2 regions of the Rhizobium sp. 05N430 genome follow, and region 1 is predicted to be linked to the other one. Evidence: riboswitches for the same ligand, from Rfam matches in the RefSeq annotation. Region 1 holds a riboswitch; the other holds the start of a gene.
The links. A riboswitch is a leader RNA that binds a small molecule or an ion and turns the genes downstream of it on or off. The one in region 1 is predicted to bind FMN.
Positions count from the first base shown of each region.

Region 1 (7,334 bases):
GCAAACGCGCCGAGACGGTGACCATGAACGCCCGCAACGGCCTGATCGGCTGGTTCTCGGGCATGAAGACCATGGAGGTCATCTACGGCCATGCGAAATTCGCCGGCCAGAAGACCGTTGAGGTGAACGGCGAGACGCTGACCGCACCGTTGATCTTCCTGAATGTCGGCGCCCGCCCGGCCATTCCTGATTTTCCCGGCCTTGCCGATATCGATTACCTCACCAGCACCTCGATCATCCAGCTCGACACCCTGCCCCGCCATCTCGTGGTGATCGGCGGCAGCTATATCGGCCTTGAATTCGCGCAGATGTACCGCCGCTTCGGCGCCGAGGTGACGGTTATCGAACGCGGCCCGAAGCTCGCCTCCCGCGAGGACGAGGATGTTTCGGATGCGATCGAGGAGATCATCGTTTCCGAAGGCATCACGGTTCACACCGGCGCGGAGAACATCGCTTTCGCGAACGCGGCTGACGGTGTCGCTGTCTCGATTTCCGGCAAGCCGGATATCCAGGCAAGCCATGTGCTCGTCGCCACCGGCCGCACGCCGAATACCGGCGATCTCAGCCTCGAAGCGGCTGGCGTCGCGACCGACAAGCGCGGCTTCATCACCGTCGATGACCGGCTGATGACCAATGTCGACGGCATCTATGCGCTCGGTGACTGCAACGGCCATGGCGCGTTCACGCATACATCCTATAACGACTTCGAGATCGCCGCCGCCAACCTGCTGGATGGCGGCGACCGCAAGGTCTCCAGCCGCATTCCGGCCTACGCGCTCTATATCGACCCGCCGCTCGGCCGCGCCGGCATCACCGAGAAGCAGGCCCGCGCCTCGGGCCGCAAGGTCATGGTCTCCAAACGGCCGATGAGCCGGGTCGGCCGCGCTAACGAACGCGGCGAGACCAAGGGCTTCATGAAGATCGTCGCCGATGCGGAGACCAAGGAAATCCTCGGCGCCGCCTTCCTGGGCATCGAGGGCGACGAGGCGATCCACGGTATCATCGATGCGATGAATGCCGGAACCCGCTATCCGGTGCTGCAATGGTCGGTGCCAATCCATCCGACGGTCTCGGAACTCATTCCGACCATCATCGGCGATCTCAAGCCGGTTTGATCAGACAGGCCATCTGACGCCGCTTCCGGACTTGCATTCTTTCCGATTTTGGATTTACCTCGCACTGTTCTCAGGGCGGGGTGCAATTCCCCACCGGCGGTATCGGGTTTACGCCCGGAGCCCGCGAGCGCTTCCAGCAATGGAAGGTCAGCAGATCCGGTGAGATGCCGGAGCCGACGGTATAGTCCGGATGGAAGAGAGCATGCAGGCAGAACCTCTCCAGGGAGAGGTGACTGATGCTGTTCGCCCAAGGGAGAATTGGGCCGCCGCGGCGGCTCGAAGCAACAGCCAGAGATGGCACCCTTGAAAGGCAGAGACATGACAATCGCAACCAAACCACAGGGTCACCGGATCGCCATCGTGCGTGCCCGCTGGCACGCCGGTATCGTCGATCAATGCGTGAATTCCTTTATCTCGACATGGAAGGCGCAGGGCGCCAACGCGGCAGAGGTCGAGATTTTCGACGTGCCGGGCGCGCTTGAAATCCCGCTCCATGCGCAGACACTGGCCCGGACGGGCAAATATGCGGCAATCCTCGGCTGCGCCTTCGTCGTCGACGGCGGCATCTACCGGCACGACTTCGTCGCCGGAACGGTTCTCGATGGCCTGATGCGCGTACAGCTCGATACCAATGTGCCGGTGCTGTCTGCGGTGCTGACGCCGCACCACTTCCAGGAAAGCGAAGCGCATATCGAGTTCTTCATGAACCACTTCGTCATCAAGGGCCAGGAAGCGGCCAATGCCTGCCGCGCCATCCTTGAGGCCCGCAGCAATCTCGCCGTCGCTGCACTCTGATCGGTAGGACAGGACAATGCGCCGGGAAATCAGCCCGGCGCATTGATCACTTCGCCGTAAAACGGTGCGCCTTGCCGCGTTCCGCAGCCGGTGCAGTGCTTGTCAGCACCTGGCCGTGAAAACGGCTGAGCTGACCGGTGACGTCGGCGATTTCGCGCTCGGCACGCGCCGCGTCCCAGCCCAAAGCTGCGGCGGCGATGCCGGCGATTTCCCGCAACCCCTCGATCGTCAGGCGCCCCTCGATCGCCAGCGTCGTGCGGCGTAGCACGATATCGGCGAGATGAACGACGAGTTCGTTGCGAGTGATCCAGTCGATTTCCTTGAAGCTGTGCTGCGGCGCGCCGGTCAGTCTCGTATCGTCGGAATGTACCGAAGCGGATGCGAGGATCGCCGCGGCCGTCGTGCCGTACCGGCCCAGCAATTCGTCGGCCCGCTCGATCGTTATGCTTGCCTTCGCTGCCAGATCCTTGATCCAGTGACCGCGCTTCTCGCCATCGGCGGGAAAGCCCTTGCCGCCGCCGATTGCAAGGTAGCGGGTCGATTCATTGCGGTTCCGCTGTAGGCGCGAGAGAACGGTATCGGCAACCTCCTCGGCGAACCCGCGGAATGTCGTCCACTTGCCGCCGACCAGTGAGACGATCGGGAACGGGCGGTTGCCCTTGGGTTCCTTTACCGGCGCGGAATGGTCCCGGCTGATGAGCCCGGGTGCCGTCGCATCCGATGCCGGGAGCGGACGGATGCCGCTATAGCTGTAAACGATCTGATCGCGGTCGAAGCGCAGCGTCGGCAGCAGCGAACGGACGCTCTCGAGGAAATAGTCGGTTTCCGGTTCCTCGCAGCGAACGTCATCTGGATTATCGGCTGGAATATCGGTCGAGCCGACCAGCGCCAGGCCGAGATAGCTGTAGACCAGGCAGATGCGGCCATCGTCGGCTTCGAAATAGATCATGTGGCCGTTCAGGCTGCGTACCAGTTCAGGATGATCGAGCAGGATATGCGATCCCTTGGTGCCGCCGATCATCTTCGAGGGGGCGCCGAGTGCGGCGTTGACATGATCGATCCAGGGACCGGCGGCGTTGACGACCAGCTTCGGCTTCACCGCGAACTCGCGGCCATCGGCCTGCCGGAATGTCAGCGATCCGCCTGAGACCGTTTCCATCGTGGTGAAATTGGCAGCCAGACTTTTCGGATTGGCATCGAGGCCATCGCGCACGAGTTCATAGACCAGCCGCTCCGGCCGGCTGATCTTGGCGTCATAATAGATGCCGCCGGCGACGATCGCTGGGGTCACATGCGGCATTTCCTTGCGGGCCTGCTTCTTCAGGATCAGCCGGTGTTTCGGCATCACCCGATCGCGCGAGCCGAAGAAGTCGTAGAGCCGCAGGCCGATCTTGATCAGCACCGCACCGCGGCTGCGCGGTGCCGTCTTGGAGCCGAAGAGTGTGCGGATCGCCGCCCAGATGCCGCGCGTCCAGGAAAAGACCGGGATAAAGGTCGGCAGCGGCTCGACGCAATGCGGGGCGTTCTTGAGCAGGAGATTGCGCTCCAGCGTCGATTGCGCCACGAGGCCGAATTCGCCGGTCTCGAGATATTTCAGCCCGCCATGGATGAGCCGCGAGGGCGCAGCGCTCGTACCGGAACCGAAATCCGCCTTGTCGACGATCAAGCAATTGACGCCCTGCACCGAGAGATCGCGAAACAACCCGGCGCCGTTAATGCCCGCGCCGATGATGAGGACGTCGATGTCGCCCCCGCCGAGATCGGAGAAGCGCTGCTGCAGATCGGCTGTCATGATGTCATCGTCCTAAATCGCCCGCCGCAGCAGGCATCATTCATTTCAGTTCACGGCCTGATCGGGCGCCAGCGCCGCGATCTTCGGCCAGAGCGGCGTCATGGCATCGGCGATTTCGCGAAACAGCTGGTAGCGCGTCTCATAGTCGGCGCTGCGTGCCGGGTCCGGCTGGCAGGTTTTCTCGATGCTTTCGGTATCGCGTGGATCGCTCTGCGGATCGGCATAGATCCCGGCACCAGACCCGGCGCAGAGCGCCGCGCCCCAGGCCGCTGCTTCGTCGGTTTCGGTCACGGTGACCGGCATGCCGAGGATATCGGCAAACATCTGCACGACAGCGGGATTGCGCGAGATGCCGCCCGCCAGACGCGCCCGGTCGAATGAGAACCCGTCGCGCAGAGCATCGACATGGATACGGTGATTGAAGGCAATACCCTCAAGCACGGCCCGCAGCATGTCGCCGCGATCATGCCAGCCGCCGAGCCCAAAGAACCCGGCGCTCGCCTCCGCGCCATAGGGCGAGCCGAAGAGATAGGGATGGAACAGCGCGGTCGAGGGCCGCTTGAATGCCGCATCGATCTCCGGGCCAAGCAGGGCATGAACAGAGCGGCCGCTCGTCTCGCCCTCAGCCCGCTCGGCGGCGCAGAGCTTGTCGAGAAACCAGTCGTAATTCGCCGTCGATGCCGGCGAGATCGACATGCTGTTCCAGATGCCGGGCGCAATGCCGTTGCGGCAGAACCAGCGCCTGTCGACGCGCGGTTCGGACGATAGCGTCTCGTTGATCGAGTAGGTGCCGGCGATGATGGCGACGACGCCTTTGCCATATCCCCCGGCTCCGAGCGCCGAGGCGGTGACATCATGCAGACCCGCCATGACGGGCGTGCCTTCGGTGAGGCCGGTCAGATTTGCGGCCTCGCGCGTCACCCGGCCGACGATCTGGTCGGAACGTGAAGCCGGCGGCAAGGCGTGAACGAGCTTCTGCAAACCGAAGAGCCGCAGCGCATCCTGGCTGTAATCCTGTGTCTTCACGTCGGTGAAAGAGGTGCTGGCCTCGGTGCGATCGGTGCCGATGATGCCTGTCAGGCAGAAACGCAGCCAGTCCTTGCAGCTGATGAAATGGCCGATGCGCTTGTAGCGCTCGGGCTCCATTTCGCGGATCCAGGCGAGCAGCGCCGAGGGTGCGGAGACGTGCGGGATCTGGCCGGTCAGTTCGATGGCGCGCTCGGCGACATCACTGTCCGTCCATTCGTTGACGATTGGGCCTGCCCGGCTGTCGAGCGACAGGATGGCGCGGCCGAGCGGCTGCTGATCCCCGTCGAGCAGATAGATACCGTCGCCATGCGCGGTGGCGGCTATACCCTGGATATCGCTTGCGGGGCGCTTGCTGAGCGCGATCGCCTCGCGGATAGCATCGGCCGTCGCGCTCCACAATTCGCCCATGTCGCGCTCGATATGGCGCGCCTTGGGAATGAACTGCGTGACGCGGCGCCTGCTGACTGCGAGCGGCGTGCCGTCAATGTCGAAAATGACGGCCTTGGTGACCGTCAGGCCACTATCGATCCCGAGCAGACTCGGCATTCGCCTTCCTCACTATCAGCAACCGGTGGCCGGGTTACAAGCGCCCTCCGGCGCTCTTGGCGACCACCACGTTGATATCCTTGGACCGCATGCGGTCGATGTGCACGGCGTCGGTCTTGTCGTCGACGATGACGACGTCGAACTCGTCCAGTGCTGCGAAACTATGGAGTGCCCGCCGTTCGAACTTGGTGTGATCGGCAAGCAGGATGCGTTTGACGGAACAGTCGAACATGGCGCGCTTGGTATCGACGGTCTCCGGCGACTGGTGCAGGACCGTGCCGTCGCTGATCGCCGACATGGAGATGAAGGCGATATCCGCCCGCAGCCCCTTGATCTCGCTGATCGTCATCCGGCCCATGAAGGCGTTGCACCAGTTGTAATACTGGCCGCCGAGTGCCAGCAGCGTCACGTCATGCATGCCAGTCAGCGCGTTCATCAGCGTCAGCGAATTGGTGATCGCGGTGACAGGCACCTTCGACGGCAGGTGCGCCGCCATCTGCAGAACCGTCGTCGAATCGTCGAAGAAGATCGCCTGCCCGGGCTCGACGAATTGCATCGCTGCCTCGGCAATCAGCTTCTTCTCCGTTGCCTGCCGGTTCGAGCGATAGACGTCGCTCGATTCGATCAGGTTCGTCGCCGCGGCGGTCACGATGCCGCGCGTCTTGCGGAAAAGCCCGCGGCTGACGAGTTCATCGACATCGCGATGGGCCGTCATCAGGCTGATCCCGAAACGATCCGTCAGGTCTTCGATCCGCATCGAGCCTTCATTCATCACGGCCTCCGCGATCATGCGGCGGCGCGCGATCTGGCGCGTCTGCCGGCTGTCGCTTGTCAGCTCTTCCAACAGATCTTCGCCCTGGCTCGTCTTCTGTGTCACGGGGTCACCCTTGTCGCTGAATTCTGGATCCCAGCTTCGTACAGTGATTGCCACGCCAAGGCAAAAAGGTGAAACGGAACGGGCGGTTGCTGCCGCGGGCACCATTTCAGGCATTGCGGAAGCCGGGCGGGTGGATGCCGCCCGGCTCTAAGGCGCGCTCTCACGAGCGCTCCTTCGATGTTACTGCGAAAGGACGAACGGGCCGGTGTACTTGTCGACATTGTCCTTGGTGATCAGCAGGCAATCGAAGAGCTGCTTTTCGCTCTTGGCGCCGGTGCTGCCATTCTTGATGACATTATCGGCCTGCTTGACGGCTTCTTCAGAGAAGACGGCAACGGGCTGGAGAACGGTGTACTGCAGTTCGCCGGCCTTGATCGCCGCAACAGCGTCCGGAGAACCGTCGAAGCCGCCGACCTTGATGTTGGCGAGCTTGCCGGCTTCCTTGAGCGCTGCGATCGCGCCGAGGGCCATTTCGTCATTGCCGGAGATCACGCCGACGATGTCAGGATTTGCCTGCAGCATGGACTGCATCTTGTTGTGACCCTTGGTGCGGTCCCAATCGGCAACTTCCTTGGCAACCTTCTTCAGGTCCGGGTACTGCGCCAGCACGGTTTCGTAGCCGTTGGAGCGGGTTGCAGCGTTGTTATCGGAAGGAGCGCCGAAGAGTTCGGCATAGTTGCCCTTGTCGCCGACAGCTTCGACCCACTGCTGCGCACCGAGGGCGGCACCCTGGGCGTTGTTGGAAACGAGCTGCGCCTTCGCCAGGCCTTCCTGGTTGATTTCAGCGTTGACGAGGATGACCGGGATACCGGCGGCGACAGCCTTCTTCACCGCACCGACCGAACCGTCAGCATTGGCCGGGTCGAGAATGATCGCGACCGACTTGTTGGTGATCGCCGTGTCGATCAGGTTGCTCTCGGTGTTGGTGTCACCCTTGTGGGCGCTGACCGAAGCCGTGTAGCCGAGCTTTTCAGCGGTTGCCTTGGCAACATTGCCTTCCGTCAGCCAGTAGGGGTTCGACGGATCGTTGACGATGATCGTCATCGCGCCAGCTGCCCAGGCGGACGTTGCGAGGAGCGGTGCGACAGCCGCGGCGGCGAGAAGAATGCGCATGCCTTTTTTAAACATAGTCTCTCTCCCATTAGTGAGCTCAGTTGTGCCGGGAACCGGCGTTGCTTTC
Region 1 is NZ_JBFTMO010000002.1:592,651-599,984, reverse strand. Features, by position in the region: gene AC1DJO_RS06555 (FAD-containing oxidoreductase) at 1-1,115, shown strand, start outside; FMN riboswitch at 1,178-1,321, shown strand; gene AC1DJO_RS06550 (6,7-dimethyl-8-ribityllumazine synthase) at 1,434-1,910, shown strand; gene AC1DJO_RS06545 (glycerol-3-phosphate dehydrogenase/oxidase) at 1,957-3,702, opposite strand; gene AC1DJO_RS06540 (FGGY-family carbohydrate kinase) at 3,748-5,277, opposite strand; gene AC1DJO_RS06535 (DeoR/GlpR family DNA-binding transcription regulator) at 5,312-6,154, opposite strand; gene AC1DJO_RS06530 (substrate-binding domain-containing protein) at 6,335-7,282, opposite strand.

Region 2 (7,334 bases), on a different contig from region 1:
TTCGAGGCCGAAATCGCCTCTGGTCAGGTCAAGCTGATGCACGGCACCTCGCTGGAGAAGCTGGCCGAATTCGAGGACGGTTTTCTCGACTGGGCCTATATCGACACCGACCATTCCTTCGAGCTCACCTGGCAGGAACTGCTGCTTTGCGAGAAGAAGGTGAAGCGGACGGGGCGGATTGCCGGGCATGATTTCTGCACCGGGAATACGGTCAAGCCGATCGTCTATGGCGTCGTCGAGGCGGTCACCAAGTTCTGCAAGGATTACGGCTGGCAGTTCGAGTTCCTGACCGTCGAATCCCATGCGCATTTTTCCTACTGCCTGAAGCGGCTCTGACGCCGCGCGGCGATCGGCAGACCGCCGATCGCCCGCTTCCGCCTAGGTCTGGCGCGAGACGGTCCAGCTCTTTCCTGCATATTGATCGTCGCTGACATGCTCCATCCAATCGACCGGGGAACCGTTCAGCGCCTCCTGGATGGCGATGTGGCTCATCGCCGTGTCGGGTGCTGCACCATGCCAATGCTTTTCGCCGGGCTCGAACCAGACGACGTCGCCAGTGCGGATTTCGCGGATGTCCTGCCCCCATACCTGTACCAGGCCTCGTCCCGAGGTCACGATCAGCGTCTGTCCGAGCGGATGTGTATGCCAAGCCGTGCGGGCGCCCGGTTCGAAGGTGACGGTGGCGGCGCGCACCCGCGCCGGATCCGGGCCTTCGACGATCGGATCGAGGCGGACGGTGCCGGTGAAATAGTCGGCGGATGGCCTGGTCGAGGGCCGTGATCCGGCCTGCTTGATGTCCATTTTGATTCTCCTGCGATTGATCCGGTGCGTCAGCCGAAACGTAGGTCAGGAACAGGCTGATTTGAAGTGGAGGAAGACCATGCGCCGCACAGGTCTCATCATTATCGCCGCCATGCTTGCGATCATCGCCCTGCCGCATCTGGCAAGCGCCCGCGATTTCGCGCTCGAGGATTTCTTTGCGGGCAGAAGCGTGGCCGAGGGCGAGTTCAAGGCGATCAACGGCGTCGATCGCAAGTTCCGCGTGGCGCTGACCGGCCGCTGGAACGGTAAGCGGCTGACGCTTCGCGAGGACTTTGTCTACGCGGATGGCGTTCGCGAACGAAAAACCTGGCGATTCGTCAAAACGGCGCCCGGCCGCTACAGCGGCACCCGCGAGGATGTCGTTGGTCCCGCGGAGGTGACCATCAATGGCGACGTGGCGCGCTACAGCTATCTCGTCGACATCGCGCCGGGGCCGAACCAGAACATCGTGCGCTTCCACGACACGATCCGGCGCCAGCCTGACGGCACGCTGTTGAATACCGCCTGGGTCAGCAAATTCGGTTTCCCGGTCGCCACTGTCCGCGTCACCTTCAAGAAGTGACGCCCTGCCCTATCTCCCTTGCGGTCGCACGCTTGCCGCCATTTGCGGCGGCTGCTAGTTGCGATGCAGTTTCATCACGAGGGAGATTTCCATGAAAGAGCATAGTTTTGGCCGCATGCCGTTTTCGGTCACCAATGTCGGCTTTGGCGCCTGGCAGATCGGCGGTTCCTGGGGCGATGTCAGCGAGGCTGACGGACGCACTGCGCTGAATGCGGCGCTCGATGCCGGCATGACCTTCATCGACACGGCGGACGTCTATGGTGACGGCCGTTCGGAAAAGATAGTCGCCGACGTCCTGAAGAGCCGCGGCGGCAAGCGGCCGATGGTTGCTACCAAGGCCGGCCGCCGCCTCAACCCGCATGTCGCCGACGGCTATACCAAGGCCAATCTCGAAGGCTTCATTGATCGCAGCCTGAAGAATCTCGAAGTCGACAGCCTCGACCTCGTGCAGTTGCACTGCCCGCCGACGGAAGTGCTCTACCGCGCCGAGGTCTTCGAAGGACTGAACGAACTGCAGAAGGCCGGCAAGATCAAGGGCTACGGCGTCAGCGTCGAGAAGGTCGAGGAAGCACTGAAGGCGATCGAATTCCCCGGCGTCGAAAGCATCCAGATCATCTACAACATCTTCCGCCAGCGTCCTGATCACCTGTTCTTCCAGGAAGCCCGCCGCAAGAATGTCGCGGTCATCGCCCGCGTACCGCTGGCCAGCGGCCTGCTGTCAGGCAAGATCACCCGCGACACCAAATTCGCCAGCGACGACCACCGCAATTTCAACCGCAACGGCGAAGCCTTCGATGTCGGTGAAACCTTCGCCGGCGTTCCCTTCGAGGTTGGCCTGCAGGCTGTGGAGGAAGTGCGCAAGCTGGTGCCCGAGGGTGCCACGATGGCGGCCTTCGCACTGCGCTGGATCCTGATGCATGAGGCAGTCACCGTAGTCATCCCCGGCGCGCGCAATGGCGAGCAGGCCAAGGCCAATGCCGAGGCTGCCAGCCTTGCGCCGATTTCGCATGACGTGATGGCGGCGACACGCGAGATCTACGAGCGGCTGATCGCACCGCATGTGCATCACCGCTGGTAGGGTTTGAGTATATTGGAATGAGAGACGGCCGGGTTATTGCCCGGCCGTTTTTGTTTGGCACTCCATCTTCCTCCCTCATTCCTGTGCTCGTCACAGGAATCCAGCCGACGCGCGTCTGCGCGGCGAGAGGAGTCCCTTCGGCCCAAGGACTTGGGCCAGCTGGATCTCTGTGACGAGCACAGAGATGAGGGCGTTTGTGGTTGCCGCCGTCTTCGCTCTCACTGCCCACACGCATGTATCAGCCCAAAGAGCAAAAAAGCCGGGCTCTCGCCCGGCCTTCCTAATCTCATCCAGCTATCGCCAGCTCAGTTCGTGCCGACCAGGTTGACCGGGAAAAACAGGGTCTCGCCGGAGGAGTCGCTGACGCCGTCGTTGTCGGTGACGGCATACGGCTTGCCCGAGGCGTCGAAGGCGAAGCCTTCGAGCTTGTCGAGGACGTAGCCGTTGGTCGCCGTCTTCAGTTCGTCGAGGAAGTCATGGGCTTCCGTCTTCTTGACGACAGGCAGCTCGCCGCCGAGCTTGGCGGGCTTCAGGTCGGAAATGGCGACCTTGTAGAGCTTCTTCAGCTTGGCAGCATCGCCGACCAAGTTGTCGCGCTCGATGATGTAGACGCTGTCGCCATGAGCGGAGATTTCCGAGAGGCCGACCCAGCCGTTTTCAGACTTGTCGAGCGGGTAGCGCACGGCGTCCCATTCCTTGCTCTTCGGATTGTAGGAAACGAGCTTGACGAAGCCCTTCTCGTCGTCCTTCCACTCGCGCTGAACAGCCATCCAAAGCGTCGCGTCGTCGCCGGAGCCGACGATCGTCACGCCTTCGAAGCCGTAGCGGATCTCGTTATCCGTCAATTCCTTCGGCAGAGCGATCTCTTCCTTGATCTCGCCCTTCGGGTTGACATGGTAGAGAGCGTGCGGCGTGAGCTTCTCGCTGTTGCCTTCGGAGGCCAGCCAGAACCAGCCCTTGGCATCGACGGCGATGCCTTCAATGTCGAGCTTCTGGGCAGCAGCACCATCGCGCTTGACGACGAGCGCGTCGGTGATGACAGCCGGCTTCTGCGTCGCGTCGATCGTGTAGATCGTCGGCTGGTTGCCGAGGACACTGTCGGAGACGGCGAAGAGCTGGCCAGCCTTTTCAGGAACAGCGGCAAGACCGGAAAGAGCTGCAAAGCCGATCGGGTTGCCGTCCTTTTCCGCCGAAACGATCTGCGGGTAGGCCTTCTCGCCTTCGGCACGCTCATAGATCATGACGTGCGAACGCGGGCCGCCATCTTCGCCGAGATCGACTTCGTTGGCGGTGGCAAACAGGTTGCGGCTCGGGATGGCGACTGCGCCCTCAGGCGAAACGCCCGACGGCAGGATCTGCAGGAGTTCCGGATCAGCGCCGGTGTCCTTGAAGACGCCGACGACGGAAGCGCGCTCGGCGAGCAGGAAGAACAGCTGGTCGTCGCCGAATTTGGCGGCTTCCAGACCTTCAGGCTCGACGCCCTTCGAGGAGGAGCGTCCCTCGGGATAGTGGCCGAGATGGGCAACGGCGCGCTCGAAGGAGGCGCCCGATTCGTAGAGGACCTTGCCCGTCTTGTCGAAGATGGTGAAGCCGCGCGAGCCGCCTTCATAGTCGCCTTCGTTGGCAACGACGAGACGGTTGTCGTCCAGCCACTTGACGGCGTCGGGCTCGCGAAGGACGCCCTTCGCTTCGCCGGTGAACTTCAGCTGGCCGTCCTTCTTGGTGTCGATACCAGAGAGATCGGTGCTGCCGGCGGTGAAATGCGTCTTCACCGTGCCGGTCTTGCCGTCGATGATGACGATTTCGTTGTTTTCCTGCAGCGTCAGGGCGATCTCGTCCTGGCTGTTGAAGGATACGAATTCGGGCTCCGGATCCTCAGGCGCAACAGCCGAGAGACCCGTCAGCGTGACGTGCTTGATGGTGCCGCAATCGACGGCGCCGGCCTTGACCTCGAAGATCACCAGGTCGCCTGCCGGCATCTGCGGGATCTTGCCGTCGTTGACGTCTTCATCACGCTCGTTTTCGATGGCGATGGTGCCGAGCGTCTTGTCCTTGTTGAGGGCGATCGAGTCCGGCTGACCGCCGAGATCACATGTGTTCTCGATCTTCTTGGTGGCAACGTCGACGATCGCCAGACGGCCCGACGGCTTCACCTTGCTCTCGCTGGTGTTGACGGCGACGAGCGCCTTGCCAGCCGTCGAAGTGACCGACGTCGGTTCACCGTCCATCATCAGCGCGCCAAGAGCCTTCGGGGCCTTGGCGTCGGTGATATCGACGAAGCCGATCGCGCCGAGCGGGCTGTCGCTGTAGACAAGCGTGTTGCCGTCATCGGTAGCGGTGATGATTTCGGCAGAGGTCGTCGAAAGCTTGTCCTTGCCTTCCGGCAGGTTCGAGGCGACCGGAAAGGATGCGATGCGGTTGAAAACAGGCTCGGCGGCTGCCGGAAAGGCAACAGAAGCCAGAAGCACGGCAGCGAGCGCTGCCTTGCGCGATGAAATAGTCATGAAATCCCCCATGCGTCGAAAAATCGAAACATGGGGGTTTTGAGGGAAGCGGATGACAGAGGGATGACAGGCGATGCGTTTTGCACCGCTTTGCATCAAGCCCCTGCCCGCTCGCGTCTGATCTCGTTGCGCATGATGAACAGCGAAGACGTCAAAATCAGCGCTGCACCCAGCCAGAGATAACCTGCCGGCGCATAACCGAAGAACAGCCAGCCCGCGAGCACATTGAGCGGCAGCTTCAGGTCGTCGAAGGGCTGAACGTAGGCGGCATCCGCCACCGTATAGGCGAGCGTCAACAGATATTGCGCGAAGACCGTCAGCAGACCTGCAAAGACGAAGAGCGCGAGGGTGAACCCCTCAGGCAACTCGAAGCCGGCGGCAGCGGCAAGCACGCCATTGATCGGTGTCAGCAGCACCAGCAGCCAGACAGTGATCGTTTCGGGCTTCTCGACGCCGGTCAGGCTCTTGGTGATCAGCGACGAGGCGCCCCAGAAGAGCGCCGAGAGGATCGGCAGCAGGGCGGCCCAGGTGAAGGCATCCGACCAGGGCTGCAGGATGATCATCGCGCCGGCGAAACCGGCGGCGGTGGCTGCCCAGCGCGCCGGGCCAACGCGCTCACCGAGAAACAGGCGGGCACCGAGGATGATGAAGAAGGGCGAGGTCATGACCAGCGCGATCGCCTGCCAGATCGGCACTGTGGCGAGGCCGGAGACCCAGGCCTCGACGCCGAGTGCGGCGAGCGCTACGCGAACGATATGGCGCGAGGGATAGGCGGTGCGCATGGCCGACAGACCAGTGCGCTTGAGAAACGGCAGCGAGAAGACCAGCGCGAAAGCATATTGCCAGAAGGCTGCAGAGGCAGCGGAAAAGCCCATCTTCATCGTCACCCATTGGGTGACGACATTCAGAATGGAAAAGGCGATGCCCGCCAGCACCATGAAGGCGGCACCGGCCATCGCACGCGACGAGGAAAAGCTGAGGGAAGTCTGATTCATGTCTTTCATCCAGAAAGGGACCAACACAAATCAGGACGCATGAGCGCAGAACGGCTGCCGGGCAGACCCTGCCCCGCATACGGCTCGCGATCATTCTCTTTCATCCGGACTATACCGTCGGCTCCGGAATCGCACCGGATCTGCTGATCCCCTGCCCGTTTCACGGACAAAGCGCTCGCGGGCTTGGGCCGAAACCCTTACCGCCGGTGGGGACTTTCACCCCGCCCTGAGAACAACCGATCCGTAGTTCAAAGGTCTTCCGCCTGCAAGCCGCCCGAAATGCAAAAAGGGTCCGGCTATCGCCGAACCCTTCAAAACTTCGCCTGCCGGTCTCGTTATCCGGCGGCCAAGCAAAACCGGATTAGCCGTTGACGGCGTCCTTCAGGCCCTTGCCGGGCGTGAACTTCGGCACGTTGCGAGCCGGAATATTGACTTCAGCGCCGGTGGACGGATTGCGGCCCTTGGTGGCAGCGCGATGAGAAACGGTGAAGCTGCCGAAGCCGGCGAGACGTACGTCACCCTTGCTCTTCAGTTCGCCCTGGACAACGTCGAAAACAGCGTCGACAGCAGAGGCAGCGTCTGCCTTGGTCAGGCCAGCTTTTTCAGCAACTGCGGACACGAGTTCATTCTTGTTCATGTTTCCACCCCTTTCAATGGTTTGAAACGACTCAATCTGTAAGCCAGGCACAGAATAGGTTTCATCAGGCCCGCCGCAACCCAAAAGCCCTGCAAATCAAGGAAAAGCAAGCACCTCCATAAGGTTTTCACAAAAAAGGCTGGCGATTTACGCCAGCCTTTTCGGGGATTTGCAGCAATTTGACATAAATGTGGCGAATGCCGCTCAATGAGCGATGCCAGCACCTGTGTCGTCAAGGCCTTCGACCGTTGCGATGACCGGCGTTTCAACCGTTCCATCCCACTCGATCGGCTCCGGCCTGCGGATCAGAGCATGCTTGATCACCTCGCCCATGCGGGATACCGGGATGATCTCCATGTTGTTCTTCACGTTATCCGGAATCTCCGCCAGATCCTTGGCGTTCTCTTCCGGAATAAGCACCTTCTTGATGCCGCCGCGAAGCGCTGCGAGCAGCTTTTCCTTCAGACCGCCGATCGGCAGGACACGGCCGCGCAGGGTGATTTCACCCGTCATCGCCACGTTCTTGTCGACCGGAATACCGGTCATGATCGAGACGATCGCGGTTGCCATCGCAACACCGGCCGACGGGCCATCCTTCGGCGTCGCACCCTCAGGCACGTGGACGTGAATGTCCGACTTGTCGAAGCGCGGGGGCTCGATGCCGAAATCGACGGCGCGTGAGCGGACGTAGGATGCAGCAGCCGAAATCGACTCCTTCATCACTTCCTTCAGATTG
Region 2 is NZ_JBFTMO010000014.1:42,393-49,726, reverse strand. Features, by position in the region: gene AC1DJO_RS23445 (class I SAM-dependent methyltransferase) at 1-336, shown strand, start outside; gene AC1DJO_RS23440 ((R)-mandelonitrile lyase) at 379-801, opposite strand; gene AC1DJO_RS23435 (DUF3833 family protein) at 881-1,384, shown strand; gene AC1DJO_RS23430 (aldo/keto reductase) at 1,476-2,462, shown strand; gene AC1DJO_RS23425 (esterase-like activity of phytase family protein) at 2,768-4,978, opposite strand; gene AC1DJO_RS23420 (DMT family transporter) at 5,062-5,970, opposite strand; FMN riboswitch at 6,050-6,199, opposite strand; gene hupB (DNA-binding protein HupB) at 6,323-6,598, opposite strand; gene lon (endopeptidase La) at 6,803-7,334, opposite strand, start outside.
Region 2: another riboswitch for FMN. It lies ahead of AC1DJO_RS23420 (DMT family transporter); the one in region 1 lies ahead of AC1DJO_RS06550 (6,7-dimethyl-8-ribityllumazine synthase).